Regions from separate parts of the Streptomyces sp. NPDC027962 genome, predicted to be linked through region 4. Evidence: riboswitches for the same ligand, from Rfam matches in the RefSeq annotation. Region 4 holds a riboswitch; each other region holds the start of a gene.
What was found. Region 4 has a riboswitch for cyclic di-AMP ahead of ACZ4SA_RS18335 (C40 family peptidase). Riboswitches for the same ligand answer to the same signal wherever they lie in the genome.

Region 1 (7,589 bases), on a different contig from region 4:
GTCCTGCCCACGCCGCCAGGGAGCCGGCCTGCGCCGACCACGGCCACCGAACCGGGCGCCAGCAGTCGCTGCACCGAACGTGCCTCGGCGCGCTGTTCGCGGCCGCGCTGCACGGTGAGGGACTGCTCCGTCGGTTCGAGGTCGAGGGTCAGATGGACGGAGCCGTCCTCGAAGCTGCGCCTCTGTGTGTACCCGGCGTCCCGGAACACCTTGATCATCTTGGAGTTGGCGGGAAGCACCTCCGCGGCGAACCGCCGGATTCCCCTCTCCCTGGCGACGGCAGCGATGTGTTCGAGCAGGGCGGAGGCGACACCGCGGCCCTGATGGGCGTCCTGGACGAGGAAGGCGACCTCGGCCTCGTCGGCGGGTGCGCCGGCCGGCCGGCCCCGTGCGTCGATCCGGTCGTAGCGGACGGTGGCGATGAACTCGCCGCCGATGGTGACCGCGAGCCCCACCCGGTCCACGTAGTCGTGGTGAGTGAACCGGTGGACGTCCTTGGCGGACAGCCGGGGGTAGGGGGCGAAGAACCGGTAGTACTTCGACTCGTCGGAGACCTGCTCGTAGAAGCTGACCAGCCGGTCGGCGTCCTCGGTGGTGATGGGCCGGATCCGCGCGGTGCCGCCGTCGCGCAGCACCACGTCTGCTTCCCAGTGAGCCGGGTAGGCGTGCTCCTGCGAGGTCTGCATGGGCAAAGCCTACGGCGCGTCCACGGGTCGCGAAGGCGGTTGGCTGCGGGCAGGCTGAGGAGGCCGGTCGGCGGTCCGCCACCCCGGGTCCGAGTCGGCGAAGAGCACGCCGGAGCACATGAGAGACTGGTCTAGACAACCCGCCAAGACTTGAAGGGCAACACCATGGCTGAGCGCCGCGTCAATGTCGGCTGGGCCGAGGGCCTTCACGCCCGCCCCGCGTCCATCTTCGTCCGGGCCGCGACGGCTTCCGGCGTCCCTGTGACGATCGCCAAGATCGACGGCAACCCGGTCAACGCCGCCTCCATGCTCGCCGTGCTCGGTCTCGGCGCCCAGGGAGGCGAGGAAGTCGTCCTCGCCTCCGACGCGGACGGCGCGGAGGCCGCCTTGGACCGCCTGGCCAAGCTGGTGGCGGAAGGGCTCGACGAGCTCCCCGAGACCGTCTGAGCGCTCGGCGCCGAGGCGGGCGGCGCGTGGGGCGCACCGCCCCACGGCACGTGGCGCGCGGAGCGCACCACCCCCCGACGGCACGCCCGACACAGACAAAAACCACGCGCGACAAAGCCGCAGCGCTTCGAATTCAGAAGCGCCGCGGCTTTCTTTCACCGCCCCCCGAGCAATTCCGGACAGCAGAAAACAGCCCGGCACAAACGCTTCTCTTTTTGTATACGCTGCCTGTTAATTCCGGCCGCTCGCAGTGTTTACGGCATGTTGCGAAGTCCTCACCCGCACCGTGCGCCGCAGCCGGTGCGCCGCCGCGGCCCGCTCGGCATGCAGGGCCGTCAGCGCCCGCGCGCGCTCCGCGTCGCGGCGCGCCACGGCGTCGACGATCGCCCCGTGCTCGGCCCAGGACTCGAGTGGCTCGGCCGACGGCTCGACGGCGTACATCCAGGCGATCTTGTGTCGCAGCTGCGTCAGCAGAGCCGTCAGGCCGGGGCTGCCGCAGGCCTGGGCGAGCGTCTCGTGGAACCAGGCGCCGAGGGAGCGCAGGTCCTCGCCCTGTCCCCGGCGCGCCCTGTCCTGGCCGAGTCTGACCAGGCCACGCAGCACCTTGAGGTGCGCTTCCGTGCGGCGCCTGGCGGCTCGCGCCGCGCCCAGCGGCTCCAGCAGCATGCGGATCTCGAGAAGGTCGGCGGCTTCCTGCTCGGTGGGCTCGGCGACGCAGGCGCCGGCGTGCCGCCGGGTGACGACGAACCCCTCCGACTCCAGGGTGCGCAGCGCCTCGCGCACGGGAACGCGGGAGACCCCGTAGCGGCGTGCCAGCTGCTCCTCGGTGAGCCGGCTGCCGCGTTCGAACACGCCGGAGACGATGTCGTCGCGGATCGCCGTGCATACCGAGTGAGCGGGAATACGCATGACCGAACCTCCGCCTTGATCCGAGCGAAACGCAGCCGATTGACGCGTGTTCCCGTGACTCTATTGCAATGTGCTCGATTTTCCGACGGCGGGCGGGAATCCATGGAAGTCTTTTGGAAGAGTCGGCATCACGGAATGGCGGAAACTGCACGCAATACGCCGAAGGCCCCCGGCGGGGAAGCCGGGGGCTTCGGGCGATGCCGAGTGGGTCAGACGCTGACGCCGTGCGAGCGCAGGTACGCGACGGGGTCGATGTCGGAGCCGTACTCCGAGGTGGTCCGGGCCTCGAAGTGCAGGTGCGGGCCGGTCGAGTTGCCCGTCGAGCCGGAGAGGCCGATCTGCTGGCCGGGGGTGACCCGCTGGCCGACGGAGACACTGATGGACGACAGGTGACCGTACTGCGTGTAGGTGCCGTCGTTCATGCGGATGACGATGTTGTTGCCGTACGCGCCGCCCCAGCCGGCCTCGACCACGGTGCCGGAGCCGACGGCCACGACCGAACTGCCGGACGCGGCACGGAAGTCGATGCCCGAGTGGCTGCCGGAGGACCACAGGGTGCCGCCGGTCTTGTAGCCGGTGGTCACGAGGGACCCGGCGATCGGGAGCCGGAAGGAGTTCAGGCGCTTGCGCTCGGCCTCGCGGGCGGCGCGCTCCTCGGCCTCGCGGGCCGCCTTGGCGCGGGCCTCGGCCTTGCGCTCCGCCTCGGCCTCGGCCTTTGCCTTCGCGCGCGCCCTTGCAGCGGCCTCCTCGGCCTCCCGCTTCTGGGCGGCGGCCTGTTCGGCTATCTCGTCGGCGATGGATCCCGTGGAGACGATCTGGGCGAGACCGGTGTCCTCGACGGGAGCGGCCTCGGCGTCGGCGGCGAGCGCCGGGGAGGCGAAGCCTCCTATGACGCCGGTGGTGGCGAGGGCGGCAACGCCGGCGAGGTTCGCGCTGCGGCGCGTCAGGCGGCTCGGGGCACGGTGCTTCCCGGTGGCACGGGTGAACGCCATGAAGAGGCTGGTCCTTTCCTTCCTTCTCGCCTACCGGGTTAGCTGACGGGTTCGGAGCAGGAAGGTCTCCTACGGGCCCCTCCGCGCGGGCGAAGGCGTCCGATTCACCCCAGGGACTGCGTGGGTCCCCGGCTCCCCAGGCTCGCGCCTGACGGGGACTCGGCGATGACTGTCCGATGCCGCGGGTGCGGCGATCTTCTGGCGAACAGCCGGATCGACGCTAGGCAGCTCATCCGTCAATCACCAAACGGACAGCCCGTTTTGTAGCGCATGCCACAGGGCAGAACCGGAACATCCCCCGCAAAACCGGCAAAGCGCGGAACCCCGGCAAACAATCCCAAGCCGGGGTCCCATTTGGGTGCTATATGCGCGTTTTGAGTTGTTTACCCGATGAGCGACTTCCATTCAGCCCGTGACGACGGTCACTTCACCGATCCCGAGGGCCTTGACCGGCTCCTCGATCTGCGCCGCGTCACCGACGAGCACCGTGACCAGCCGGTCCACCGGGAAGGCGTTGACCACCGCCGCGGTGGCCTCCACCGTGCCCGTCTCCGCCAGCCGTACATACAGCTGTGCCTGGTAGTCGTCCGGGAGGTGCTGCTCGACCTGGTCGGCCAGCGTGGCCGCCACGGACGCCGCCGTCTCGTACTTCAGCGGGGCGACGCCCACCAGGTTCTGCACGGCGACATCGCGCTCGGCATCGGTGAGCCCCTCGCCCGCGAGCGTGCGGAGCACCTTCCACAGGTCCTCGAGCGCCGGGCCGGTGTTGGGGGTGTCCACGGAGCCGCTGATGGCGAGCATCGAGGCGCCAGAACCGTCCGGCGCGGAGCGCAGCACCTGGGCGAAGGCCCGCACGCCGTAGGTGTAGCCCTTCTCCTCGCGGAGCACGCGGTCGAGGCGGGAGGTCAGGGTGCCGCCGAGGCAGTACGTGCCCAGCACCTGGGCGGGCCAGACGCGGTCGTGGCGGTCCGCGCCGATGCGGCCGATGAGCAGCTGCGTCTGCACGGCGCCGGGACGGTTGACGATGACCACCCGGCCGGTGTCGTCGGCGCTGACCGCCGGCACGGGCCGGGGCTCCGCGCTGTCGCCCGTCCAGGTGCCCAGCGTCTCGGCGAGGACGGCGTCCACGTCGACGCCGGTGAGGTCGCCGACGATCACCGCTGTCGCGGTGGCGGGGCGCACATGCGCCTCGAAGAAGGCACGCACGGCCGCCGAGTCGATCCGGGCCACCGTCTCCTCGGTGCCCTGGCGCGGGCGCGAGACACGCAGCTCGGCCGGGAACAGCTCCTTGGACAGCTGCTTGGCGGCCCGGCGGCCCGGGTTGGCCGTCTCGTGCGGGATCTCGTCGAGGCGGTTGCGGACCAGCCGCTCGACCTCGCCGTCCGCGAAGGCGGGGGCGCACAGCGCTTCGGCGAGCAGGCCGAGGGCCTTGGGCAGCCGGGAGACCGGAACCTCCAGGGAGACCCGGACGCCGGGGTGGTCGGCGTGCGCGTCGAGGGTGGCGCCGCAGCGCTCCAGCTCGGCGGCGAACTCCTCCGCGGAGTGCTTGTCGGTGCCCTCGGAGAGCGCGCGCGCCATGATCGTGGCGACGCCGTCGAGGCCCTCGGGCTCGGCGTCCAGCGGGGCGTCGAGGGAGATCTCGACGGCCACCACCTGCTGGCCGGGGCGGTGGCAGCGCAGCACCGTCAAGCCGTTGTCGAGCGAGCCGCGCTCGGGCGCCGGAAAGGCCCAGGGGCGGGGGGCGCCCGCCTTCGGCTGCGGGTGGAAGTCCATGGTCACGTCAGCGTCGCTCACTGGTCCGTCCCTTCGTGCTCGTTCTCGTCGGCCGCTTCGGTCTCTTCGGCGATCGGTTCGTAGACCAGCACCGCCCTGTTCTCGGGGTGCAGCCTGGCCTTGGCGACCGCCTGCACCTCCTCTGCGGTGACCTCGAGAACCCGCTGGACAGCGGTGAGCGCCAGCTGCGGATCGCCGAACAGCACCGCATAGCGGCACAGTTCGTCGGCACGGCCGGCAACGGTGCCGAGCCGGTCCAGCCATTCACGCTCCAGCTGGGCCTGTGCGCGCTCCATCTCCTCCGCCGTGGGGCCATCGGCCGCGAAACGCGCCAGCTCCTCGTCGACGGCCGTCTCGATCTGCGGGACCTCGACGCCGCCCGACGTCTTCACGTCGAGCCAGCCCATCGACGGGGCGCCGGCCAGCCGCAGCAGGCCGAAGCCGGCCGCGACGGCCGTCCGGTCCCGGCGGACCAGCCGGTTGTGCAGCCGGGAGGACTCGCCGCCGCCGAGGACGGTCAGCGCCAGGTCGGCCGCGTCGCACTCGCGCGTGCCGTCGTGCGGGAGGCGGTAGGCGGCCATCAGGGCGCGGGCCGGAACCTCCTCGACGATCTCCTCGCGCAGCTGCGCGCCGATGTTCTCCGGCAGGCTGCCTTCCCGGGGCGGCTGCTTGCCGTCGTGGGACGGGATGGACCCGAAGTACTTCTCGATCCAGGCGAGCGTCTGCTCGGGGTCGATGTCGCCGACGACCGACAGCACCGCGTTGTTGGGCGCGTAGTACGTACGGAAGAAGGCGCGGGCGTCCTCAAGGGTCGCCGCGTCCAGGTCGGCCATCGAGCCGATCGGCGTGTGGTGGTACGGGTGGCCCTCCGGGTAGGCGAGTGCGGTCAGCTTCTCGAAGGCCGTGCCGTACGGCACGTTGTCGTAGCGCTGGCGGCGCTCGTTCTTGACGACGTCGCGCTGGTTCTCCATCGACTCCTCGTCGAGGGCGGCCAGCAGCGATCCCATGCGGTCGGCCTCAAGCCAGAGCGCCAGCTCCAGCTGATGCGTGGGCATCGTCTCGAAGTAGTTGGTCCGCTCGAAGCTGGTGGTGCCGTTCAGCGAGCCGCCGGCTCCCTGGACGAGCTCGAAGTGACCGTTCCCCTTCACCTGGCCCGAGCCCTGGAACATCAAGTGCTCGAAGAGGTGGGCGAGTCCTGTACGGCCCTTGACCTCGTGGCGTGAACCGACGTCGTACCAGAGGCAGACCGCGGCGACCGGGGTCAGGTGGTCCTCGGAGAGCACCACGCGCAGGCCGTTGGCCAGGCGGTGCTCGGTCGCTGTCAGGCCGCCGGAACCGGCCTGCGCTGTGGCCGTGTGACCCATGGGCATGTACGTCCCTTCGATCGCAAAACTGGATTTGCTCCCAGACCTGCCACTGTATGCAAGCGTGCTGACGCCTGGCGAAGTTCCCGGGCCGCGATCTGCACCGATCCACCCCTCGGAGCGGGTGGATGCCGGGTCGCGGTCGGGGTTGTCAGCGGCACGGTCCACAATGGTCCGCGTCAGATGCCCAACCTGGTACGTGAAGGAGCAGCAGCCGCGATGGCCCGCCGCAGCACGAAGACCCCGCCGCCGGACGATTTCGAGGAGAGGATCCTCGACATCGACGTCGTGGACGAAATGCAGGGCTCCTTCCTCGAGTACGCGTACTCGGTGATCTACTCCAGGGCCCTGCCCGACGCTCGCGACGGCATGAAGCCGGTGCACCGCCGCATCGTCTACCAGATGAACGAGATGGGACTGCGCCCGGACCGCGGCTATGTGAAGTGCGCGCGCGTCGTCGGCGAGGTCATGGGCAAGCTGCACCCGCACGGTGACGCGTCGATCTACGACGCGCTCGTGCGCATGGCGCAGCCGTTCTCGATGCGTCTGCCGCTGGTCGACGGTCACGGCAACTTCGGCTCGCTGGGCAACGACGACCCGCCGGCCGCCATGCGGTACACCGAGTGCCGGATGGCCGACGCCACCAGCCTGATGACCGAGTCGATCGACGAGGACACGGTCGACTTCCAGTCGAACTACGACGGCCAGGAGCGCGAGCCCGTCGCCCTCCCCGCCGCCTATCCGAACCTCCTGGTCAACGGCGCCTCCGGCATCGCGGTCGGCATGGCGACGAACATGCCGCCGCACAATCTCGGCGAGGTCGTCGCGGCGGCCCGCCACCTCATCAGACACCCGGGCGCCGACCTCGAGACCCTGATGCGCCATGTGCCGGGTCCCGACCTGCCGACGGGCGGCCGCATCGTCGGTCTCAGCGGCATCCGGGACGCGTACGAGTCCGGCCGGGGCACGTTCAAGATCCGCGCCACGGTGTCCGTGGAGAACGTCACCGCGCGCCGCAAGGGCCTGGTCGTCACGGAACTGCCCTTCACGGTCGGTCCGGAGAAGGTCGTCGCGAAGATCAAGGACCTCGTCGGCTCGAAGAAGCTCCAGGGCATCGCGGACGTCAAGGACCTCACCGACCGGCAGCACGGACTGCGTCTGGTGATCGAGATCAAGAACGGCTTCATCCCCGAGGCCGTCCTGGAGCAGCTCTACAAACTGACGCCGATGGAGGAGTCCTTCGGCATCAACAACGTCGCGCTGGTGGACGGGCAGCCGCTCACCCTCGGCCTGAAGGAACTGCTCGAGGTCTACCTCGACCACCGCTTCGACGTCGTCCGGCGGCGCAGCGAGTTCCGCCGCACCAAGCGACGTGACCGGCTGCACCTGGTCGAGGGCCTGCTGGTGGCGCTCCTCGA
Region 2 (7,589 bases), on a different contig from region 4:
TGGTGGCGACGGCCAGGTCGGCAATGGTGACGTCCTCGGTCTCGCCGGAGCGGTGGGACATCATGCACTTGAAACCGTTGCGCTGGGCGAGCTCGACGGCGTCGAGGGTCTCGGTCAGCGAACCGATCTGGTTGACCTTGACGAGCAGCGCGTTCGCGGCGCCGTCCTCGATACCGCGGGCGAGGCGCTCGGGGTTGGTGACGAACAAGTCGTCGCCGACGAGCTGCACCTTCGAACCGAGCTTGTCGGTGATGGTCTTCCAGCCGGCCCAGTCGTCCTCGAACAGCGGGTCCTCGATGGAGACCAGCGGGTAGGACTCGACGAGCTCCGCGTAGTACTCGGTCATCTCGGCGGCCGAGCGGGACTTGCCCTCGAACTCGTACGAGCCGTCCTTGTAGAACTCGGACGCGGCACAGTCGAGCGCCAGCGCGATGTCCTTGCCGGGGGCGTAACCGGCCTCCTTGATGGCCTCGAGGATGAGGTCGAGGGCGGCGCGGTTGGAGTCGAGGTTCGGCGCGAAGCCGCCCTCGTCGCCGAGGCCGGTGGACAGCCCCTTCTCCTTCAGGACCTTCTTGAGGGTGTGGTAGACCTCGGTGCCCCAGCGAAGGGCCTCGGAGAAGGACTCCGCGCCGATCGGCGCGATCATGAACTCCTGGATGTCCACGTTGGAGTCGGCGTGCGAGCCGCCGTTCAGGATGTTCATCATCGGAACGGGCAGCAGGTGCGCGTTCGGGCCGCCCAGGTAGCGGAAGAGCGGCAGGTCGGAGGCCTCGGAGGCGGCGTGCGCCACGGCGAGGGAGACGCCGAGGATGGCGTTGGCGCCGAGGGAGGACTTGTCCGGGGTGGCGTCCAGGTCGAACATCGCCTGGTCGATCAGGCGCTGCTCGGTGGCGTCGTAGCCGACGAGCTCGGGGCCGATCTGCTCGATGACGGCGAGGACGGCCTTCTCGACACCCTTGCCCTGGTAGCGGTTCTGGTCACCGTCGCGGAGCTCGAGAGCCTCGAACGCACCGGTGGAGGCACCGGACGGAACTGCAGCACGACCCGTGCTGCCGTCGTCGAGGCCAACCTCGACCTCGACCGTGGGGTTGCCTCGGGAGTCCAGGATTTCCCGGGCTACGACGACGTCGATGGACGGCACGAGCATCTCCTTCTGGGATGTGACGCGAGAAAAAGTGCAGAGGTCTGCTTGGCCTTGCGGCAAGAGCCTAACCGCCCGGAGGGCAAAGGCAGGCCGATGCCCGCCCGCTGGGACGAAAAAGGGCATCAAGACTCTCGTCACCGGACAAACAGGGTCGGATCTACCTGCCGGTAACCGATGTTGGGGCTGTTTCCGGGCCCGGACGGACCGAACCCCGGGCGCGGTTCCGGTCCCAGGACGGACCGAACCCCGGCCCGGCGCGTTCGGGGGAAGGTGCGCCGGACCGGGGTGGTCGGATCCCGTGGCGGACGGGGGTGCCCCCTACATCCACGGCCTCTCACCCACGGGCGGAGGTCAGCTCAGGTGGAGCTGCTGGCCGGGGTGGATCACGTCGGCGTTCTCGACGATGTCCTTGTTCAGCTCGAACAGCTTCTCCCAGCCGCCCTTGACCTTCTCGGTCTCGGCGATCTTGCTCAGGGTGTCGCCGGCCTTGACCTCGTACTCGCCGTCGCCCTTCTTGAAGGACTTGGCCTTGGGTGCGGCCTTCTCGGCCTTCTTGGCCGGGGCGGGGGCCTCGGAGCGCTCGGAGCGCGTGGTGGGGACCCCGGAGCGCTCGGTGGAGGGCTGCGACTGCTCGGTGGAGCCGCTCGCGGGGGAGGCGCCGGACAGGCCGACGCCGCAGTGCGGCCAGGCACCCTTGCCCTGGCCGGCGAGGACCTTCTCGGCTATCTGGATCTGCTGCGACTTGGACGCCTGGTCGGCGGTCGAGGCGTACGCGGTGCCGCCGTAGGCGGCCCAGGTCGAGGCGGAGAACTGCAGGCCGCCGTAGTACCCGTTGCCGGTGTTGATGGACCAGTTGCCGCCGGACTCGCACTGGGCGACCGCGTCCCACTCGGAGGTGGTCGCGGCGGAGGCGGAGGTGGCGCCGAGCATCGGTGCGGCGATGGCGGCACCGGCGACACCGGCGAGCGTGGCGATACGGACGGCCTTCGACGGGCGACGGTGCTTGGCCTTGCTGGAACGCAGCATGAAGCTTCTCCTCACCGACGCCTACGAGGTGAGCTGTCGGGTTCGGACCTGTGAGTGCCCGGCCGCGCGTCCTTGCGCGCGGCTCCACCCCCAGCCGTTCACGGCCGTCCTTCATGGACGGCCGGGACCGGCGCTTACCTTGGGTCCCCCGCTCCTGCCTTCGGCGCTGTGAGCGACGAGTGTTCCCCCCGACCGACGGCAGGATTCGGCGTGACGGTCGACGGGGCCCGCGGTGGCGAGCGGTTCAGACCGTAAACACAGTGCTCCCCGATGTTCAAAGACGAACATCGGGGAGAAATCACCCATTCCGACTGCCTGATAGCGCCCGTTTGTGCAGGTGAGGGGCGAAGTGGCCGAAATCGGGGGGCGATTTGGGCCACTTGCTGCAAAGAGACCCTTGTCTCACCGGAACAGAACGGACAAAGGGTTGCGAATCGCCCAGCCAAACTGGCCCTAGTCCAGGCCCAGATCAAGCCGCTGACCGGGCAGGATGAGGTCGGGGTCGGACCCGACGGTCGCCTCATTGCCCTCATAGAGCGCCGGCCACCCTCCTGGCACCTTCCGCTCGGCTGCGATGTCACACAGGTTGTCGCCGGGCTGAACGGTGTAGGCGTCGGGGCTCGTTGACTCATCCACGCCATTACGAGCGGAACCGTCACCTCGTGAGGCATGGCGACCGGTTTCGCGCGCTTCGCCCGTATCGCCGGTTTCCACCTCGTCGCCGGCGGGCGCGCCGCGGTGCTTGCCGGTGCCGTCGGCAGCGTCCCCGGCCGGATCCGCCCCGGCGGCGCCTTCGGAGGCGTCAGGGGCGCCCGGCCCGGACGGGTCGGTGGTGTCGTCGCCCTTGGGGGCCGGCCGGCCGGTGGCGTCGCCCGACGACTCGGCCGCGTCCGCGCCGCCCCCTACGTCGGACCTGCCCGAAGAGTCCTCGGACCCGGCCGGCTCGACCGGCTCGGTCGATTCGGCGGGGTCCGCCGACGCCTCGTCGGCGGGCGCGTCGCTCTGCTCCGGCAGCGGCAGAAGGCCCGGGTCGACGCCGGTGTCGGCGCCGTCGTCCGCCAGCCCGGCGAGCGGACCGCAGGCGGGCCACGCCTGCGGGCCCTGATCGGCGAGCACCTTCTCCGCGACCGCTATCTGCTGCGAACGGCTCGCGAGGTCGGCGGTCGGCGCGTATGCCGCACCGCCGTACCTGTCCCAGGTCTCCTGCGAGAACTGCAGCCCGCCGTAGAAGCCGTTGTCGAAGTCGGCGCTCCACGCCCCGCCGCTCTCGCACTCCGCGACGCGGTCCCATGTGTTCGCGTCCGCCGCGGATGCCGAGCCCGCACCGAGCAGCGGAATGGCGATGGCGGAACCGGTCACCCCTGCCGCGACAATGAGGGCCGGAGCCTGGCGGGGTCGGCGGTGTCGTCCGTTCCCGGAGAGCATGCGGTTGCCTTTCGCGTGACAGCTGTGGACTGTGCGGCCTGCTGATGCCTGCCGAGTCGTCGGTGAACGTAGCCGCATTCGAACGTGAGTCACAAGTCGATGCAGCGGAGATCACGTGAAAGTCACAAAATTGACGGTGCGTCAGTTTGTTTGAGGCGTGAACTCAACGGGCAGAGTGCGCAATCCGCGCATAATGAGCCCCCCACGCCACCGCAAATCGGCCGGATCTCCCGCAAGGCGCAAGTCCGGCATTCTGCGGAGCAGCGTGGCGAGAGCCGTCTGCCCCTCGAGCCGGGCGAGCGGCGCGCCGAGGCAGTAGTGAATGCCGTGCCCGTACCCCAGATGCTGGTTGTCGCTCCGCGCCAGGTCGAGGGCGTCCGGTTGATCGAAGCGTTCCGGGTCGCGGTCGGCGGCCGCGAGGACGACCAGTACGGGGTCGCCCGACGCGATCCGCTGCCCGCCGACGATGAGCGGCTCCGTGGCGAACCGCCAGGTCGCGAGCTCCACCGGCCCGTCGTAACGCAGCAGTTCCTCGACGCCGGTGGCGAGCAGCTCGCTCTCGCCCGCGGCGAGCGACGCCTGGAGGCGCTCGCGCTGATCGGGGTTGCGCAGCAGCGCGTACACCCCGTTGCCGATGAGGTTGACGGTGGTCTCGAAACCGGCGAAGAGAAGGATGAAGGCCATCGCGGCGGCCTCGTTCTCCGTCAGGTGCTCGCCGTGGTCGGAGGCCTTGATGAGACCGGAGATGAGGTCGTCCCCCGGGTCCTGCCGCTTCCGGTGAATCAACTCGGCGAGGTATCCCCGCATCTTCTTCACCGACCGGGCCACGCCGCCGCGGGGACCGCCCCCGTGCCGGATCATCATCCCGGCCCAGTCACGGAAGTCGTCCTGGTCCTCGCGCGGGACACCGAGCATGTCGCAGATGGCGTAGATGGGCAGCGGGAACGCGAACTCGTGGATGAGGTCCGCGCTCCCCCGCTCCGCGCTGTGCTGCTTTTCCAGGATGGCGTCGATGAGCTGGTCGGTCAGCTCCTGCACCCGCGGCGCGAACTCGGCGACACGGCGCGGTGTGAACGCCTTGGAGACGAGACGGCGCAACCGGGTGTGGTCGGGCGGGTCGATGTTCAGCAGATGCGTCATCAGCTCGGCCTTGCGCTCGCCGGGGATGCCCGTCTTCCCCCTGGCGTGCGCCGGCTCGTCGTGATGCGCGGGGTTCTTCGACAGACGCTGGTCGGCGAGTGCCTGCCGGGCGTCGGCGTACCGGGTCACCAGCCATGCCTCGACCCCGCTCGGCAGCACGGTCCGGTGCACGGGCGAGTGCTCGCGCAGCCAGGCGTAGGCGGGGTACGGGTCGGTCGCGAACTCCCAGGTGAAGAGTTCGGGGGCGCTGTTCGGGTCGCTCACCCCTCGACGTTACCGGCCGCGCCGGTGTGCCCCTCCGCCGCCCGGATCGCGTCCCGGTAGGCGCGGGCGGCGGCCCGCAGCGCGGCCTCGGGGTCGACGCCGTCCGCCTCCGCGCGTACGGCGAGGGCGAGGAGCTCGTAGCCGACGCCGGAGCCGGACGGGAGGTCGACACCGAGGCCCGCGGTGCGGACACGGGACGCCAGCTTCGCCGCGAGCGCCAGGCCCGGCTGGCCGAGGGGCACACCGTCGGTGACCGACTCGCGCTGCTTCTCGACCGCCTTGGTGCGCAGCCAGTGGGCCTTGACCTCGTCCGGTGTCGAGGCGGTCTCGTCCCCGAAGACATGGGGGTGGCGGTGGATCAGCTTCTCGACGATCGTGGCCGCCACGTCGTCGACCGAGAACGGCTCGGCGCCGTCCTCGGGGCGGCCTTCCTGCGCGATGCGCGCGTGGAAGACGACCTGGAGCAGTACGTCACCCAGTTCCTCGCGCAGCTCGTCCCGGTCGCCGTCCTCGATGGCCTCGACGAGTTCGTACGCCTCTTCGATGCCGTACTTGGCGAGGCCCTTGTGGGTCTGCTGCGACGACCAGGGGCATTCGCGCCGGATACGGTCCATGACCTCGACCAGGTCCAGCAGCCGGGCGCCCGGCAGGTCGTACGCGCCCGGCAGCAGCTCCAGGTCCGGCATCTGCACCCGGCCCGAGCCGCCGAGGCGGGCCAGGCCGTCGGTCAGGGTCCGGTCGCCCTCGCCGGAGGCGAGCACGACGACCGTACGTCCGCCGGCGCAGGCGTCCACGAGCTCCTGCGCGCTCGGCGCGGCATGCTCCACGGCGATGCCCGCGTCGCGCAGATAGGGCAGCTGCGGGTGCGCTGCGTCGGCGCACAGCACCCGGTCCGCGGCGTGCAGCGTCTGCCAGGCGGGCCAGGACAGGAGTCCCGGCGCGACGCGGTGGCTGGCGGTGAGCAGGACGATACGGCCGGCGGCGGATACTTCGGTGGTCACGCCCCGAACCTACCTCCCGCTACGCACCTGCCTCGACCGGCTCCGTGCCCTGCGAGACCTGGGTGATCCAGGGCGCCTTGTGGGCCCCGAGCTCGAGCTTCTTGTCGTCCCAGGCGCCGTAACGCGGGTTCACGTCGATGTCCAGGGACTTCGCGGCGGCGGTGAAGGCCGCATTGAGCTTCTGCTGGCCCTCGGGGCTGTTGGCCGCTCCGATGGCGGTGGCGATCTTGCCGACGAGGAGATCGCGGCGCACGGCGTCGTCGAGCTGGTCCGGGGCCACACCGCGCTGCTGCAGATACATGGCGGTCAGCAGATCCTCCCCGCCGGACTGCTTGGCGAGCTTGTCCCGCCCGTCCTGGATCTCCTTGCGGCTGACGTCGACGCCGGCGTCGTCGGCGGCGCGCTGCACGACGCGGTCGACGATCAGGTCGTACAGCTTGGCGCGGCCGAGCTGGCCGGAGTCCTTGATGAGCTGGGCCGACTGCGGCGAGGCCTGCTGTGCGTCGCGCACGTCCCTGACCTCGGCCTGGACGGTGGAAACCTCGATCCGCTGTCCACCGACGACGGCGGCGGCGCCGGGATGTGCCTCGCTGCCGCAGGCGGCGAGCAGCGGTGCGGCGGCGACGAGCGCGGCGGAGACGGTGAGCGCGGTGCGACGGCGGCGGTGCAAAGGAGCCTCCCGGCAATGATTGTGCTTCTGTGCACAAGACCTTGCAGTGATCGATGGTAGGCAGTGGACGTGACTTGGGCCACTGATTCGCCAAACGATTCGGCAGGCAGTTGGGGCGCGGGCCGGATCAGCCGCCCTAAAAGCTCTCGCTCTCAGCGGGCGGAGGTTCGTTCCGGCGCCGGGGTGTCTTCGGACTCGGGGGCCTGCGCCGGGGTGCGGGGGTCCGGGCGGAGCATGATCGTGCGGGAGACGACGAACGTGACCGGGATCGCGGCGGCCGCCGCGATCAGCGGCGCGTAGCGGCTGCCGAAGTGGAGCACGTCCACCAGCAGGTACACCCCGCACGTCGTGACCACGAAGTTCGCCGCGTTCGTGAGCGGGAACAGCAGGAACTTCCGCCAGGTGGGCCGGGTCCGGTAGGTGAAGTACGACGTCAGGAAGAACGAGCCGATCATGCTGAGCACGAACGCGACGACATGCGCCGCGATGTAGGGAAGCACGGTCAGCAGGGCCAGGTACAGGCCGTAGTAGGTCCCGGTGTTCACCACTCCCACCAGGGCGAACCTGACCATCTGGACCCGCACCGTCATCGTCCTACCAGTTCCCCCGCGCGCCTGTTCCCGTTGCCGCTCGACCGGTCGTCGTCCTGCCGGGGAAGGCCGGCGTTGGTCGCCTCCACCAGGAAGTGCGGCCGCCGCTTCACCTCGTAGTAGATGCGGCCGACGTACTCGCCGACCACCCCGATCATCAGCATCTGTACACCGGCGAGCGCGATGACCGCCACGAGTAGGGTGACATACCCGGGGGTGTCGACGCCTTGCACCAGGGCGACACCGACGATCCAGGCCGCGTAGACCATCGCGACGGCGAGCAGCAGCATTCCCAGATAGATCGCTGCCCGCAGGGGTTTGTTGTTGAA
Region 3 (7,589 bases), on a different contig from region 4:
CATGTGGGCCGGCCACCGGTGCTTGCCGCTCCGGAGGCCGACGCCATGTCAGATCAGCTGGGACCCAAGGCGATCGGACGGGTCGGATCGGACGGATCAGAGGGAGACGCCGTGCGCCCTGAGGTAGGCCAGCGGGTCGATGTCGGAGCCGTAGCTCGGGCCGGTCCGGATCTCGAAGTGCAGGTGCGGGCCGGAGGAGTTGCCCGTGGAGCCGGAGAGGCCGATCTGCTGACCACCGGACACGGACTGACCGCTGGAGACGCCCAGCGAGGAGAGGTGGGCGTACTGGGAGTAGGTGCCGTCCGTGTGCTGGATGACGACCTCGTTGCCGTACGCGCCGCTCCAGCCGGCGGAGACGACGGTGCCCGCGGCGACGGCCTTCACAGAGGTGCCGGAGGGGGCGGCGAAGTCGACGCCGGTGTGGTAACCGCTGGACCACATGGCGCCGGAGGCGCGGTACTGCGTGGTGACGCCGGCGTCGACCGGGGCGGAGAAGCCGGACGCCGGCGCCGGGGTGGCGGCTTCCTTCGCGGGAGCCTCCTTCGCGGGAGCCTCGGCCTGCGGAGCGGCGGGCCGCGAGTCGTCACGCGAGGGACGGGGCTGCGACTCGGCGCGGGGCTCGGGGTCGTTCTTGACCTTGGACTTGGCACCGATCGTCAGCTCGAGACCCGGGTGGATCAGCGCGGGGTCGGCGCCTATGGCGCGGCGGTTGTCGTTGAAGAGCTGCTTCCAGCCGCCGCGGACGTTCCGCTCTTCGGCGATCTTCGACAGGTAGTCGCCGGGGACGACGGTGTACGTCTGCGGGGCCTTCTTGGCGCCCTGAAGGGCGGCGGCCTCGACGGCGGCAGGGGCCACGGCGGCGGCCTGCTCCGGAGCGGTGGCCGGAGCCGCCGCGGGTGCGGCGTTGGCAGAGGTGGCGCCGAACAGGGGCAGCGCGATGGCGGCGCCACCCGTACCGGCGACGACGAAGCCGCGGGTGATCGGGTTGGTCTTGGGACGGCGGTGCTTACCCTTTGCGGGCATGGCGCTTTCCTCTCCGGCGCCTGCGAGGTGAGCTGTCGGGTTCGGGCTGGAGATGCCCGGTCGCGAACGTGCACGACTTCACCCCAAGCCGTCCGAATTGACCGGAATCGGCGTACTACCTGGGTCCCCCGCTCCTGCCACACGTGGGTGGGTTCGAATTCCGGGCGGCGGCAGGATTAGGCGGTCCGTCCGGATTGAGCGTGACCGTAGGCGAGTCGGGCAGTCCCGGACAAGCCACGATTTTCCCCGATCAATGACGGGACTGATATCAACGGGGATTTCCCGGTCACCCTCCGTGGACAACGGAGCATCAATCCCCTTACCGAGAAGGGAACTCGCGCGCCGGACGCGGCCACAGAACGTCACAGATATGACGCTGCTCACGGACCGCAACCCATCTCCCCTGCTTACGGGGCACGTTATGCCGAAACGAGCAATTCGGACAGAAGATGCATTTAGTCATCTACTCCCGCACTTAACGCAACGCACTGTCGCCCCTCGCTTCCACCCCCATCGAAGGAACGGGAATGCGGTGCCGGTCATGGCAACGGGAGGCCGAGATCACCCCCCTGTCACCGTCGCCCGAAATGCTCGCACTCTATACAGATGCACCATTTCGCCCCCTGGGTGTGGAGGCTCGCCTTCGCAGGACCGCACAGGTCCGCACATCACCCGCCGCGCGGACCGCCGGGGCCACGCCCCGAGGAAATCGGCGCGCGGCCGTCAACACCATTGGTTCATGGCCGAGATGAGTGCCTCATGAACGGGTGTCGTATCGTCGGAGCCGCGCCATCGTCGGCGAGCAGCGCCGACGGCAGTACCTGAAGGAGTCCTCGTGACGCAGCAGCTGCCGCAGGCCCCCTCGACAGAGCCGGATCTGACCGGCGTCCGCAACTTCCGGGACGTGGGCGGACTGCCGACTGTGGACGGGCGGCGGGTGCGGCACGGCCGACTGTTCCGCAGCGGACACCTGGCGCACGCGACGGCGGGCGACGCGACGTTCCTCACGACCCTGGGACTCCATACGATCTTCGACTTCCGCAACGCCGCCGACCAGCGGCTGGAGGGCCCGGACGTCGAGCTGCCCGGCGTGCGCAATGTGAATCTGCCGCTGAGCGACCCGGCCGACGGCGCCGAGTTCTGGAAGATGGTCCGGGACGGCAACCTCGATCAGCTCAAGGCCATCCTCGACGACGGCAAGGGCGCCGGGCGGATGATCGCCTCCTACCGCATGATCATCAAGGAGCGTACGGCCGAGCACAGCCAGGTTCTGCACGCCCTGGCCGAGGACAGCGTCCCGGCCCTGATGCACTGCGCCGCCGGCAAGGACCGCGCCGGGCTGTCGATCGCCGTGTCACTTCTGGCCGTCGGCGTGGAGCGGGACGCGATCGAGGCGGACTACCTCAAGTCCAACGATCCGCACCGCCGCTACAAGGTCCGGCGCACCGACAGCTCCCCCGACGCCATGTCCCCCGAGGTGATGGAGCTGCTCAGCCCGCTCTTCGACGCCCGCGCCGAGTACCTGGCCGCCGCCTTCGACGCGATCGAGCAGAACTGGGGCACGCAGGAGCGGTACCTCACCGAGGGCCTCAAGCTCTCCCCCGAGACCCGCAAGCGACTGCGCGCACGGCTCCTCGACGAGGGCTGAGGCACCGGTCGGCTGCGGCAGCGGGCTACTGGTTCTGCCCGCCCACCAGGAACAGCAGGTAGAGGAATCCGGCGATGACGTGGCCCGCGATCAGATAGAGGAAGAGCCGGATCACCAGCCCGCGGGGGAACCGCTCCTCGCGGGAGCTCCCGCCGCCCGAGGCGCGTCGGTCCAAGGGGTCGTGGGACATGGCCTTCGATCGCCTTCCTTACCGCGCAGAGGTGGCGTGCAGTTCCGAAGCCTGCAGCAGGGTGTGTACGAACAGTAGCTCGACCCCCTCGGGGCCGGCAGCCGCGATGCGGTGCGGGGTGAGCGAGTCGAAGTGCGCGCTGTCTCCGGGAGCCAGGTCGTACACCGTGCCGCCGAGGGTGAGCCGGAGCCGTCCCTCCACGACATGGAGCCACTCCTCGCCGGGGTGTACGCGTTCCAGATCGCCCTGGGTTCCGTACGGGACCGTCACCCGCAGGGCCTGCATCGCCCGGCCGGGGGCGCCGGCCCGTTGGTAGTGCCAGCCGTCGGCCGCCGCGGGTTCGCGGCGGGCGCGGACGACCGGTTCCTTCTCCGGTGGCTGCTCACCGACGAGCTCCGCCACGGTCGTACCGTAGATCCGGGCGAGGGCGAGCAGCATCGGCAGCGACGGCTGGCGGCGGCCCGTCTCGAGCCGGGACAGGTGGGCGGGCGACAGTCCCGCCCGCTGGGCGGCCGACTCGAGGGTGAGACCGCGGCGGCGGCGCAGTTCGCGCAGCCGGGGCGCCATCTCGGGCAGCCCGTCGGGCGGCGGCTCGACGGAGGTGGTCATGCCTCCATTGCGCCAGATCCCTGCCTCTGTGGCAAATTCCTTACCTCAGAGGCAAAGGACCCGCTCAGCGGTTCGCCACCGCCTGCTTCACGAGTGTCTTGCCGAAGTCCCACATCAGACCACTGCCGCCATGGGCGTCGTCCATCACGGCTTCGAACGCCGTCACGAAGCGGTCGACCTCGCATTCGCCGATGATCAGCGGCGGAATCAGTTTGATCACTTCCATGTGGTCCCCGGACACCTGCGTGAGAATCCGGTGCCGCTGCATCAGCGGCACCACCACCATCTGCGCGAACAGCCCCTTGCGAGCAGCCTGCAGCACGGTCCAGCGGCTGCGCAGCTTGATCGACTCCGGGCGGCCGAACTCGATGCCGATCATCAGGCCGCGTCCGCGTACGGCGTGCAGTAGCTCGTAGCGGTCGACGAGCGCCGCCAGCCGGGCGCGCAACAGCTCGCCGGTCACCCGCGCGTTCGCCACCACATGCTCGTCCTCCAGCACGGAGAGCACGGCGAGCCCGGCGGCCATCGCCTGGGCGTTGGAGCCGAAGCTCGCCGAGTGCACCAGCACCCGGTCCATCGACGAGTAGACCTTCTTGAAGATCCAGTCCCTGCCGAGGGTGGCGCCGACGGGCACATAGCCGCCCGACAGGGCCTTGGCCACACAGACGAGGTCCGGCTCGACGCCCGCCTCGTACTGGAAGGCGTAGAAGTCACCGGTGCGCCCGAGACCCGTCTGCACCTCGTCCACAATCAGCAGGGCCTTGTACTTGTGCAGCAGCTCCTGGGCCGCGCGCAGGAATCCCGGCGGGGTGGGGTGCACGCCCTTGCCCTGGACCGGTTCCACGACGAAGCCCGCCACGTCGCCGCGCACCAGCTCACGCTCGAGTGCGGCGAGGTCGCCCATCGCGATCGCGGTGTCGGGCAGCAGCGGGGCGAAGCCGTCGCGGAACGCGGCCTCGCCGTTGACCGAGAGCGAGCCGGTGGTCAGCCCGTGGAAGGCGTGCGTGCAGTACAGGATCCTCGGTCGGCCCGTGGCGTATCTGGCAAACTTCAGTGCCGCCTCCACGGCCTCGGTTCCGCTGTTGCCGAAGTAGACCCGCTCCAGGTGCGGGGTGTGGACGAGCAGCTTCTCCGCCAGCAGCCCCGGCAGCGGCTGGCAGTCGAAGCGGGTGAGGTCGGCGAGCTGGGCGTCCAGAACGTCGTGCAGTGCCTTGCGTACGACGGGGTGGTGACGGCCGAGCCCCATCACGCCGAAGCCGGCGAGCATGTCGAGGTAGTCGTTGCCTTCCGCGTCGTAGAAGTAGGCGCCCTCGGCCCGCTGGTAGACCTTGTCGAATCCGATGGTGCGGAGCATCCGCGGCAGCTGGTGGTTGAGGTGCCGGGTGTGCAGCTCGTACCGCTCGGCACCGCGGCTCGCAAGGAGCTCCGCCAGATCGAAGCCCTTGGGCTGCTCGGTCATTGCTCGACCCTCCTTGACCTCGGTCATTGCTCGGCCCTCCTTGACAGGGGCGCCTCCCACGCCCGGGGCGCGGGAGGGGCGGGTGAAGGTCACGCGACGACGGTCAGCGGCTGCCCGACAGCGTCTCCCGGGCGGCCCGGAGGGACTCCTTGAGCGAGCCCATGGTGGCGAGCACGGCGGTCGGTTCGTAGCCGCAGTGGGCCATGCAGTTGGCACAGCGCGGGTCCTTGCCGCGGCCGTACTTCCCCCAGTCGGTGTCCTCGACGAGCTCGCGGTAGGTCGGGACGTAACCGTCGCTCATCAGGTAGCAGGGGCGCTGCCAGCCGAAGAGGGAGTAGTTGGGGATCGCCCACGCCGTACAGGGGAAGTCGGCCTTGCCCTCCAGGAAGTCCAGGAAGAGCGGCGAGTGGTTGAGCCGCCAGCGGCGCCGGTTGCCGCCGGCGAAGGACTTCCTGAACAGCTCCCTGGTCTGTTCGACGCCGAGGAAGTGCTCCTGGTCGGGTGCCTTCTCGTAGGCGTACGCGGGCGAGATCATCATCTCGTCCACCTGGAGGTCGTCGTTGAGGTAGTTGAGCACCTCGATGACGGTCTGCGGGGTGTCCGTGTTGAAGAAGGTCGAGTTGGTGGTGACCCTGAAACCCCGGCTCTTGGCCTCCTTGATCGCCTCGACGGCTTCGTCGAACACGCCCTCCTTGGCGACCGATTCGTCGTGCCGCTCCCGCAGTCCGTCGATGTGGACGGCGAAGGCGAAGTACGGGGAGGGCTTGAACTTCTCGATCTTCTTGCGCAGCAGGAGGGCATTCGTGCAGAGGAAGACGTACTTCCTGCGGGCGACCAACTGGCCAACGATCTCGTCGATCTGAGGGTGCATCAGTGGTTCGCCGCCGGCGATGGAGACCATCGGGGCACCGGACTCCAGCACCGCTCCGACCGCCTGGGCCACCGGCATCCGCTGCTTGAGCACTCCGGCGGGGTGCTGGATCTTCCCGCAGCCCTCGCAGGCGAGATTGCAGGCGTAAAGCGGCTCGAGTTCGACGATCAGAGGGAACTTGTCGCGCTTGCGGAGCTTCTGTTCGAAGAGATACGTCCCGACCCTGATGGTCTGGCGGAGCGGCATGGCCATCTGGCTCACCTCCTGGGGAGCAGCAAAGAACGGTGCCATTCGAGAAAAGCGGGCGTTACGGCACGAAGAACGCGGAAGGCTGATATTCCACCGCGAAATGTTCCAATACGAACCAGTTCATGCTCCGGTGCGTCCACGACCACCCGGACGGCCGCAACCGGACGCGGCCCGGCCCGAAGCGCACTGCCTACCGTGGCCGCGGACTCCATGTCCCCGGCGATCACTCCCGTGGCCAGCAGGTCGGCACGTTCATGGCCGCGTACGACATGGTCCAGGCCGGTCAGCGGCCCGGTGTGCACCGTGCGTCCTGGTACGGCCCTTGCCACGGCCCGCACCAGGACGCCCGTGTTGCTGCAGACGGTGGACATGCCGCCGAGCCGGGTCTCCTCCGCGACCACCAGGTCCCCCGGGTGCATGCCGGGGGCGAACCCGGCGCAGAAGCCCGAGGCGACGACCGCCGCGTCCCGCAGCGGCCCGGCCGTGCATGCGTCGCGCACGGCGCGCCCGGCGTTGACCGGCCCCATGCCCGTGCGCAGGACGGTCACGTCGCCGCAGGTTCCGCCGCGGTCGCCGGCGCGCAGGGCGAACTTCTCGATGCCGAGCGCACAGGCGATCAGCAGCGGCACGACTGAGCCGGCCGGCGGCTCTTGTGAGTCGCCCATCAGCCCCCCTCGCGGGCGCCCGCACGGTCGGCGAACGGTACGCCGTGCACATAGCGGCCGAGCGCGGTGAGGGGGAAGACCTGCCGGTAGAGGTGGTAGTTGATGGAGAAGTCCCAGGGGAATCCGGTGCCGGTGAAGTACGGCTCGTCCCAGGAGCCGTCCGGCCGCTGCGTCCGCGCGAGCCAGCCGACGCCCCGCTCGGCCGCCTTGCTCTCCCGCTCCCCCGCCGCCAGCAGGGCGAGCAGCGCCCAGCCGGTCTGCGAGGCCGTGGACGCGCCACGGCCGATCGACCTCTCCTCCCGGTAGGACCGCAGGTCCTCGCCCCAGCCGCCGTCCTCGTTCTGGACGGACTCCAGCCAGGCGACGGCCCGCCGGATCGCCGGGTGGGAGGCGGGGAGCCCGGCGGCGGTCAGGGCCGGCACCACGGCGCCCGTCCCGTAGACGTAGTTGACGCCCCAGCGGCCGAACCAGGCACCGTTCGGCTCCTGCTCCGCGAGCAGCCAGTGGATTCCCCGCCGGGTGCGCGGGTCGTGAGCCAAGCCCTCGAGGGCGAGCATCTCGACGACGTGCGCGGTGACGTCGGCCGACGGCGGGTCGATGACCTCGCCGAAGTCGCAGAACGGCAGCCGGTTGGGGAACCGGCTGGTGTTGTCCGCGTCGAACGCCCCCCAGGCGCCGTTGCGGGACTGCATGCCGAGGCTCCAGCGGGCACCGCGGGCGACGGCCGCATCCACACGCTCCGGGTCGGGGTGCTTGACCCGCCGGAGGGCGAGCACGACCTCTGCCGTGTCGTCGATGTCCGGGTAGTTGTCGTTGTGGAACTCGAACGCCCAGCCGCCGGGGACCAGTTGCGGCCTGCGCACGGACCAGTCGCC
Region 4 (7,528 bases):
CTACGTCCTGCCGGAGTTCACCGAACGCACGTCGTCGGGGACGCGCACGCTCGACCCGTACTCGAAGCTGCTGGGCGAGCGGATCATCTTCCTCGGGACCGCCGTCGACGACACCGCCGCCAACGACGCCATCGCCCAGTTCCTGCACCTCGAGTACGCCGCCCCCGACCAGGACATTTCCCTGTACATCAACTCCCCCGGCGGATCCCTCCACGCCATGTCCGCCATCTACGACACGATGCAGGTCGTCACCTGCGACGTGGCCACCACGTGCCTCGGCCAGGCCGCCTCGACCGCGGCCGCGCTGCTCGCCGCCGGCGCGCCGGGCAAGCGCATGGCGCTGCCCGGCGCGCGGATCGTGGTCCAGCAGCCTGCCTTCGAGGAGCCGTTGCGGGGGCAGCCCTCCGATCTGGAGATTCATGCTGCCGAGTTGTTGCGGCTGCGTGCGCAACTCGCCGGGACGCTGGTCCGCCACACCGGCCAGGACGCCGACCGCATCGCCGCCGACCTGGAGCGGGACAGAATCTTCGACGCGACGGCGGCCAAGGAGTACGGCCTGATCGACCATGTCATCACGAGCCGCAAGACCTCTGCCTCTATCACACCGTCCGGCGCGAAGTGAACGCGCGATGCTGCCGCCGGAACTGCCGCCGCTGCCTGCTTTGACCCGCGCCGAGGCCGAATTCGTCGACGCGTATCTCGAAGTCGTCGACATGGTCGGCCGGATCAACCCCGCCCGCTCCACCCACACCTACGGCGCACTGCGCGCGGCTCAAGCCCTGGTGGGGCGGGCCGCCGCACTGAAGGACGCCCTGACGCTCATGCATGTGCGCGGCGAGAGTGAGGTGTACACGCACACGCTCGCCGAGGCGCTTCGCGTTCTGGACGGGGAGCGCAGGGCGAGGCGCGTGACCATGCCGCCCGTTTCCACGAGTTGACGGTCGTTCCGCTGCTGTCAACCGCCAACGGGGTAACGGCATTCGTACCCCGTTCGGTGGAGCTTCAACGAAGTTGTTGCGTGTCGCAGGACTTGCGCGGCGCGATCACCGATCTGGCCCAATCGACGGCTTCACCGCTGGTACGACCATGCGTCCGCGTCATGCGAGAACGGTGTTCACACTCCTGTCCACCCGAAAGGGCCAGTCGTGATCAGCTTCACAAAAGCCGTTTCAACTCGGAAATCGGACATGGGTGGGTAACGATCCGTGGGACGACAAGCCCCCGCCACCTTGACGGGGCGGTCCGGGCGGACGCTGAGTCCTGCCGCCGCACCGGACGACTGGTCGACGGAAGTGCATCGGCAGGAGTGGAGGACCCGAGCAGTACGGCGTGACCGGCGATCCCGGACACGTCTTGGGGTGAAGCCGCTTCGGCGGCCGGGCGTCTTCGCCGGTCCGAACCCGACAGGTCATCCTTCACAGGCGGCTGACGAAGGGTTGCGCATGACTGCGCAGATTCATCTCCCGCTCCTCTTCTCGCGTGCGGGCGCCGTGTCGGCACTGACCATCGCCGCCGTCGGCGGCTCACTCCTGGCCCCCAGCAGCTCCGCAGAGGGGCGAGCGATCAGCAGCCACGCGAGCAAAGCACTCAAAGTGGCTGCCTCGAAGCAGGGATCGCCCTACCGCTACGGCGCCACGGGCCCGGCCCGCTTCGACTGCTCCGGGCTCACGCTCTACTCGTACAAAAGAGCGGGGAAGAGACTGCCCCGGACCGCCCAGCAGCAGTACAACCGGACGCGACATATCTCCGCCGCCAACCGGCAACGCGGTGACCTGGTGTTCTTCCACTCCGGAGGTTTCGTGTACCACGTGGGCATCTACGCCGGCCACGGCAAGATCTGGCACTCACCCAAGACGGGCGACGTGGTCAAGCTCGCCAAGATCTGGACGAGGAGCGTCAAGTACGGCCGCGTGCGCTGACGCCCCGACAGTTCCCCTGCGTACGTGCCCCGGTCACCCTGTCACAGGGACCGGACCAGCAGGGCGACCCCGAGCCCGGTGGCGCCCCCCGTGACGTCTTCGACGGCGACGGGCGGTGCGCCGGCCGGGCGAACACGGGCCGCCCTGCGCCGGCGATGCCGACGGCGAGCACAGTGGGTCAGTTCTGCACGGGCACGGACCACGGCAGCGCGATCCAGACCGTCTTGCCGCCCTCCTGGGTGGGTGAGACGGACAGCCGACCGCCGCACTCCGCGGTGAGCGTACGGATGATCACCATTCCGCGACCGTTGTCCTGGCGGACCGCTGCCGGCAGCCGCTGCGGCCAGCGCGGATGGCTGTCGGTCACGCCGATGCACAACTGCTCGTCACGCTCCAGCCGCAGGTCGACGGTGAAGGTCGGGGACTGGCCGAAGGTGTGCTGCACGGCGTTGGTGGCGAGTTCGGACACAATCAGCCGGACGGTGTCCACGGCCTCGGTGTCGGGCTCGAGCCCCCATTCGCACACGATGTCCGTGACATATCTCCGGGCGGTGGAGACCGACTCCGGATCGCTCGGCAGAGTGACGGATGCTTCTTGGTGGTCTGCCATGGCGACGCTGTCCCTTTCCCACCGGGCCGGGCTCCGACTCGTAGCGGATGAAATGCGAGAACGGCCACGGATTGCGCTTCCGCGCCAGACTGCCACTTAACGTGTGCCAGGGGCGTCAATCCACCAAGATACGTACATACCTGTCGCCCGAAGCAGTGAACTCTGCCACGGCAGACCGTATTTGGGGCGCTTCGGCGGCCCGGGGACGTGCCGCCGTCCTCAACTGGCGGGCGCGGCACCGATGATCGTGGAGACCGCCCGGTCGATCTGCGCTGCTGTGAGATCCGCGCGGGCGGTGAGCCTGATCCGTGAGATCCCGTCCGGTACGGACGGAGGCCGGAAACATCCGACGACGAGCCCGGCCGCACGACACTCGGATGCCCACCGCAGGGCCGCCTCCGGCGACGGGGCCTGTACGGAGACGACGGCGGCGTCGGGCCGCGCCGCGGTCAGCCCTGCGTCGGTGAGCCGGCGGTGCAGCGTCGCGGCCACGCCGCGGGCCCGCTCCGCGAGGCCGGGTTCGCGGCGCAGGAGCCGCACGCTCGCGAGAGCCCCGCCGGCCGCCGCCGGGGCGAGACCGGTGTCGAAGATGAAGGTACGCGCGGTGTTGACCAGGTGGTCGATGACGCGGACCGGGCCGAGGACCGCCCCGCCCTGGCTGCCGAGCGACTTGGAGAGGGTGAGCGTGGCCACCACACCCGCCGCGCCCGCGAGCCCGGCGGCGTCCAGTGCCCCGCGGCCCCCGCTGCCGAGAACGCCGAGACCATGTGCGTCGTCGACGATCAGTGCCGCGCCGTGCTCGCGGCAGGCGTCGGCGAGACCGGGCAGGGGCGCCGCGTCGCCGTCCACGGAGAAGACCGAGTCGGTGACGGCGAGGGCGCGGCGGCCTGGGTGTGCGTCCAGGGTCTTGCGTACGGCTTCGACGTCGGCGTGCGGAACGATCGCCGTCTCCGCCCGTGACAGGCGGCAGCCGTCGACGATGGAGGCGTGGTTGCCCGCGTCGGAGACGACGAGGGCGTCGCGGCCGCTGAGCGCGGTCACGGCGGCGAGGTTGGCCGCGTAGCCGGAGGACAGGACGAGGGCCGCCTCGAAGCCGCAGAAGTCGGCGAGTTCGTGTTCCAGCTCGGCGTGGAGTTCGGTACTGCCGGTGACCAGCCGGGAGCCGGTGGCGCCCGCGCCCCAGCGGCGGGCGGCCTCTGCGGCGCCTTCCGTGACCTCCGTGCGGCGGGTGAGCCCGAGGTAGTCGTTGCTCGCCAGATCGAGGAGGGCGCTGTCCGCGGCGCGGGGCCGGAGCGTGCGGACGAGACCGGCGTGCTCACGGCGGCGCGACTCTGCGTCGATCCAGTCGAACGGATCCTGAGGCATGGTGGTCCGGTCCTTTTGTAGGCAGCGGACAGACCCTAACCGGGTGGGCGAAGAGATCGGGTGTGGCCATGCACACACCTCAATCCGGCGCTGTTGTGGAGTTCCTCCTTGGCCCAGGCATGGGCCGTACGTCAGGATCAGCGCCATGGACCTGCTGAACACCCTGGTGGAGAAGGGGCTGCGGCGCGAGCTGCCGACCCGTGAAGAAGCTCTCGCCGTGCTGGCGACCTCGGACGACGATGTGCTCGAAGTGGTGGCCGCGGCGGGCAAGGTGCGCCGCCAGTGGTTCGGACGGCGGGTGAAGCTCAACTATCTCGTCAACCTGAAGTCGGGCCTGTGCCCGGAGGACTGCTCGTACTGCTCGCAGCGGCTCGGGTCGAAGGCGGAGATCCTCAAGTACACCTGGCTGAAGCCCGACGAGGCGTCGCAGGCCGCGGCGGCCGGTGTGGCCGGCGGCGCCAAGCGGGTCTGTCTGGTCGCGAGCGGGCGCGGTCCGACGGACCGCGACGTCGACCGGGTCTCGAAGACCATCGAGGCGATCAAGGAAGAGAACGAGGGCGTCGAGGTGTGCGCCTGCCTGGGTCTGCTCTCCGACGGTCAGGCCGAGCGGCTGCGCGACGCGGGCGCCGACGCTTACAACCACAACCTGAACACGTCCGAGGGGACGTACGGGGACATCACGACCACGCACACCTATGCGGACCGCGTGGACACGGTGACCAAGGCGCACGCGGCGGGTCTGTCCGCGTGCTCCGGGCTGATCGCCGGCATGGGCGAGGCCGACGAGGACCTGGTGGACGTGGTGTTCTCGCTGCGCGAGCTGGACCCCGACTCGGTGCCGGTGAACTTCCTGATCCCGTTCGAGGGCACGCCGCTCGCCAAGGAGTGGCACCTCACTCCTCAGCGCTGTCTGCGCATTCTCGCGATGGTGCGGTTCGTCTGCCCCGACGCCGAGGTGCGGCTGGCCGGCGGGCGCGAGGTGCATCTGCGTTCGATGCAGCCGCTGGCGCTGCACCTGGCCAACTCGATCTTCCTGGGCGACTACCTCACCAGCGAGGGCCAGGCGGGCAAGGCGGACCTCGACATGATCGCGGACGCCGGATTCGAGGTGGAGGGCACGGACACGACGACGCTGCCCGAGCACCGGAGCGCGGGCGGTGGCTGCGGTTCGGTCTGCGGGGACGGTGGCGAAGGCGGCTGTTCGAACGACGGGCCGGCGAAGGCGGCCGAGCCGGTGGCCGAGCAGGCGACCGAAGTCCCCGGCGCCCGTACGGACCTGGTTGCCGTCCGCCGTCGCGGCGCCGGAACGGATCTCGCGCCCAATGCCTGATTTCTCCCCGGACGAGCTGCGCGTCCTGGACCGTGCTCACGTCTGGCACCCGTACGGCCCGATGCCGGGCCGTACGGATCCGCTGGTCGTCGAGTCCGCCTCCGGGGTGCGCCTTCGGCTCGCGGAAGAGGTGCACGGGCAGCGCGAGTTGATCGACGGCATGTCGTCCTGGTGGTCGGCCGTGCACGGCTACAACCACCCGGTCCTCAATGAGGCGGCGACGGCGCAGCTGGGGCGGATGAGCCATGTGATGTTCGGCGGTCTCACCCATGAGCCCGCCGTCCGGCTGGCGACCCGGCTGGTCGATATCACCCCTGAGCCGCTGCGGCACGTCTTCCTCTGCGACTCCGGCTCCGTGTCCGTCGAGGTCGCGGTGAAGATGTGCCTGCAGTACTGGCGCTCGGTGGGCCGCCCCGCGAAGCAGCGGCTGCTGACGTGGCGCGGCGGCTACCACGGCGACACCTGGCAGCCCATGTCGGTCTGCGACCCGGAGGGCGGCATGCACGAACTGTGGCAGGGCGTGCTGCCGCGGCAGATCTTCGCGGACGCACCGCCGGCCGAGTACGAGACGTCGTACGCGGACGGGCTGCGCGAGCTGATCGCCCGGCACGCGGACGAGCTCGCCGCGGTGATCGTGGAGCCGGTGGTCCAGGGCGCGGGCGGCATGAGGTTCCACTCCCCGGCGTATCTGCGGGTACTGCGCGAGGCGTGCGACGAGCACGGTGTGCTTCTCGTCTTCGACGAGATCGCGACCGGCTTCGGCCGCACGGGCACGCTGTTCGCGGCCGGGCAGGCCGGCGTCGCTCCGGACGTGATGTGCCTGGGCAAGGCGCTGACCGGCGGCTATCTGACGATGGCGGCGACGCTGTGCACCCCGCGGGTGGCCGATGGCATCTCGCGGGGCGAGGTCCCCGTGCTGGCGCACGGCCCGACGTTCATGGGCAACCCGCTGGCCTCGGCGGTCGCGTGCGCGTCGATCGACCTGCTGCTCGGCCAGGACTGGCAGCAGGAGGTGAAGCGGCTGGAGGCGGGCCTGCGGGACGGCCTCGCGGAGCTCGCCGGGCAACCGGGCGTGAAGGACGTACGGGTTCTCGGCGGCATCGGCGTCGTGCAGCTGGACCACGAGGTGGACATGGCCGCGGCGACGTCGGCGGCGATACGCGAGGGCGTCTGGCTGCGCCCGTTCCGCGACCTCGTGTACACGATGCCGCCGTACGTGACGGACGACGACGACCTCGCCCGCGTCTGCGGCGCGGTCCGCGCGGCGGCGACGGCGGGCTGACGCGCCCCGCGGGGCGCCCGCCGACCAGGGGAGAGCAACGGTCCCCCCGGGGGGCACCCAGTCGGAACGAGCAGAGGACACAGAAGCACATGGCAGTGATCGTCGTCACCGGCACCGGCACCGAGATCGGCAAGACCGTCGTCACCGCTGCCGTCGCGGCCGTCGCCGTGGCGCAGGGGCGTTCCGTCGCCGTCGTGAAGCCCGCGCAGACCGGGGTCGCGCCGGGCGAGGACGGTGACGTCGCCGTGGTGCGGCGGCTCGCCGGGCAGCTGACGGCCGTCGAACTGGGGCGTTTCCCCGAGCCGTTGGCGCCCGCGACCGCCGCCCGGCGGGCCGGGCTCGCCCCGGTGCGGCCGGGGCAGGTCGCGGAGGCGACCGGGAAGCTGGCGGCCGAGCACGACCTGGTGCTGGTCGAGGGCGCCGGCGGGCTGCTCGTACAGCTCGACGACGAGGGCGCCACGCTCGCGGACGTGGCCGCAGAGCTGGGCGCGCCCGTGCTCGTGGTCGCCCCGGCCGGTCTCGGCACCCTGAACATGACGGCCCTGACAGCCGAGGCGCTGCGCGCCCGGGGCCTGGAGCAGCTGGGCGTGGTGGTGGGGAGCTGGCCCGCCGAGCCGGATCTGGCGGCGCGCTGCAATCTGGCGGACCTCCCGCACGCTGCGGGCGCGCCGCTGCTGGGTGCCGTTCCGGGGGGCGCCGGGGCGCTCGTGCCCGCGGAGTTCAGGGCGCGGGCGGAGGGGTGGCTGGCGCCACGCCTCGGGGGCCGGTGGGATGCGGGGGAGTTCGCCGCCGCCGTACGCTGACGCCCATGCGCGCACGGATCGACGAGATCGTCTTCGACTGCCACGACCCCGCCCTGCTGGTGCGTTTCTGGGCCTCGCTCCTCGGCGGCGATCCGGTGGACCGCTCCGACGACTGGTCGTACATCGATCCGCCGGACTTCGTGCGTATCGCCTTCCAGCGCGTGCCGGAGGACAAGGCGGTCAAGAACCGGCTGCATCTGGACCTGGACGCGGGCGATG

Region 1: linked by a shared signal. The riboswitch ahead of ACZ4SA_RS12430 (M23 family metallopeptidase) and the one ahead of ACZ4SA_RS18335 (C40 family peptidase) in region 4 are both predicted to bind cyclic di-AMP.
Region 2: linked by a shared signal. The riboswitch ahead of ACZ4SA_RS31905 (transglycosylase family protein) and the one ahead of ACZ4SA_RS18335 (C40 family peptidase) in region 4 are both predicted to bind cyclic di-AMP.
Region 3: linked by a shared signal. The riboswitch ahead of ACZ4SA_RS09255 (M23 family metallopeptidase) and the one ahead of ACZ4SA_RS18335 (C40 family peptidase) in region 4 are both predicted to bind cyclic di-AMP.

The regions. Positions count from the first base shown of each region.
Region 1 is NZ_JBVHTA010000010.1:83,107-90,695, forward strand. It holds gene ACZ4SA_RS12415 (bifunctional acetate--CoA ligase family protein/GNAT family N-acetyltransferase) at 1-686, opposite strand, end outside; gene ACZ4SA_RS12420 (HPr family phosphocarrier protein) at 852-1,133, shown strand; gene ACZ4SA_RS12425 (GntR family transcriptional regulator) at 1,365-2,042, opposite strand; gene ACZ4SA_RS12430 (M23 family metallopeptidase) at 2,252-3,034, opposite strand; cyclic di-AMP (ydaO/yuaA leader) riboswitch at 3,048-3,209, opposite strand; gene ACZ4SA_RS12435 (M16 family metallopeptidase) at 3,440-4,807, opposite strand; gene ACZ4SA_RS12440 (M16 family metallopeptidase) at 4,825-6,171, opposite strand; gene ACZ4SA_RS12445 (DNA gyrase/topoisomerase IV subunit A) at 6,391-7,589, shown strand, end outside.
Region 2 is NZ_JBVHTA010000049.1:21,048-28,636, forward strand. It holds gene eno (phosphopyruvate hydratase) at 1-1,141, opposite strand, end outside; gene ACZ4SA_RS31905 (transglycosylase family protein) at 1,496-2,170, opposite strand; cyclic di-AMP (ydaO/yuaA leader) riboswitch at 2,174-2,346, opposite strand; gene ACZ4SA_RS31910 (transglycosylase family protein) at 2,624-3,529, opposite strand; gene ACZ4SA_RS31915 (cytochrome P450 family protein) at 3,737-4,999, opposite strand; gene ACZ4SA_RS31920 (nucleoside triphosphate pyrophosphohydrolase) at 4,996-6,000, opposite strand; gene ACZ4SA_RS31925 (SurA N-terminal domain-containing protein) at 6,020-6,670, opposite strand; gene ACZ4SA_RS31930 (GtrA family protein) at 6,823-7,260, opposite strand; gene ACZ4SA_RS31935 (glycosyltransferase family 2 protein) at 7,257-7,589, opposite strand, start outside.
Region 3 is NZ_JBVHTA010000007.1:122,202-129,790, forward strand. It holds gene ACZ4SA_RS09255 (M23 family metallopeptidase) at 97-1,023, opposite strand; cyclic di-AMP (ydaO/yuaA leader) riboswitch at 1,026-1,183, opposite strand; gene ACZ4SA_RS09260 (tyrosine-protein phosphatase) at 1,859-2,671, shown strand; gene ACZ4SA_RS09265 (DUF6126 family protein) at 2,697-2,861, opposite strand; gene ACZ4SA_RS09270 (helix-turn-helix domain-containing protein) at 2,880-3,470, opposite strand; gene ACZ4SA_RS09275 (aspartate aminotransferase family protein) at 3,535-4,929, opposite strand; gene hpnH (adenosyl-hopene transferase HpnH) at 5,033-6,052, opposite strand; gene ACZ4SA_RS09285 (phosphorylase family protein) at 6,058-6,714, opposite strand; gene shc (squalene--hopene cyclase) at 6,714-7,589, opposite strand, start outside.
Region 4 is NZ_JBVHTA010000017.1:137,159-144,686, forward strand. It holds gene ACZ4SA_RS18325 (ATP-dependent Clp protease proteolytic subunit) at 1-622, shown strand, start outside; gene ACZ4SA_RS18330 (hypothetical protein) at 630-938, shown strand; cyclic di-AMP (ydaO/yuaA leader) riboswitch at 1,284-1,439, shown strand; gene ACZ4SA_RS18335 (C40 family peptidase) at 1,443-1,919, shown strand; gene ACZ4SA_RS18340 (ATP-binding protein) at 2,098-2,529, opposite strand; gene ACZ4SA_RS18345 (8-amino-7-oxononanoate synthase) at 2,749-3,894, opposite strand; gene bioB (biotin synthase BioB) at 4,040-5,224, shown strand; gene ACZ4SA_RS18355 (adenosylmethionine--8-amino-7-oxononanoate transaminase) at 5,217-6,506, shown strand; gene bioD (dethiobiotin synthase) at 6,596-7,309, shown strand; gene ACZ4SA_RS18365 (VOC family protein) at 7,315-7,528, shown strand, end outside.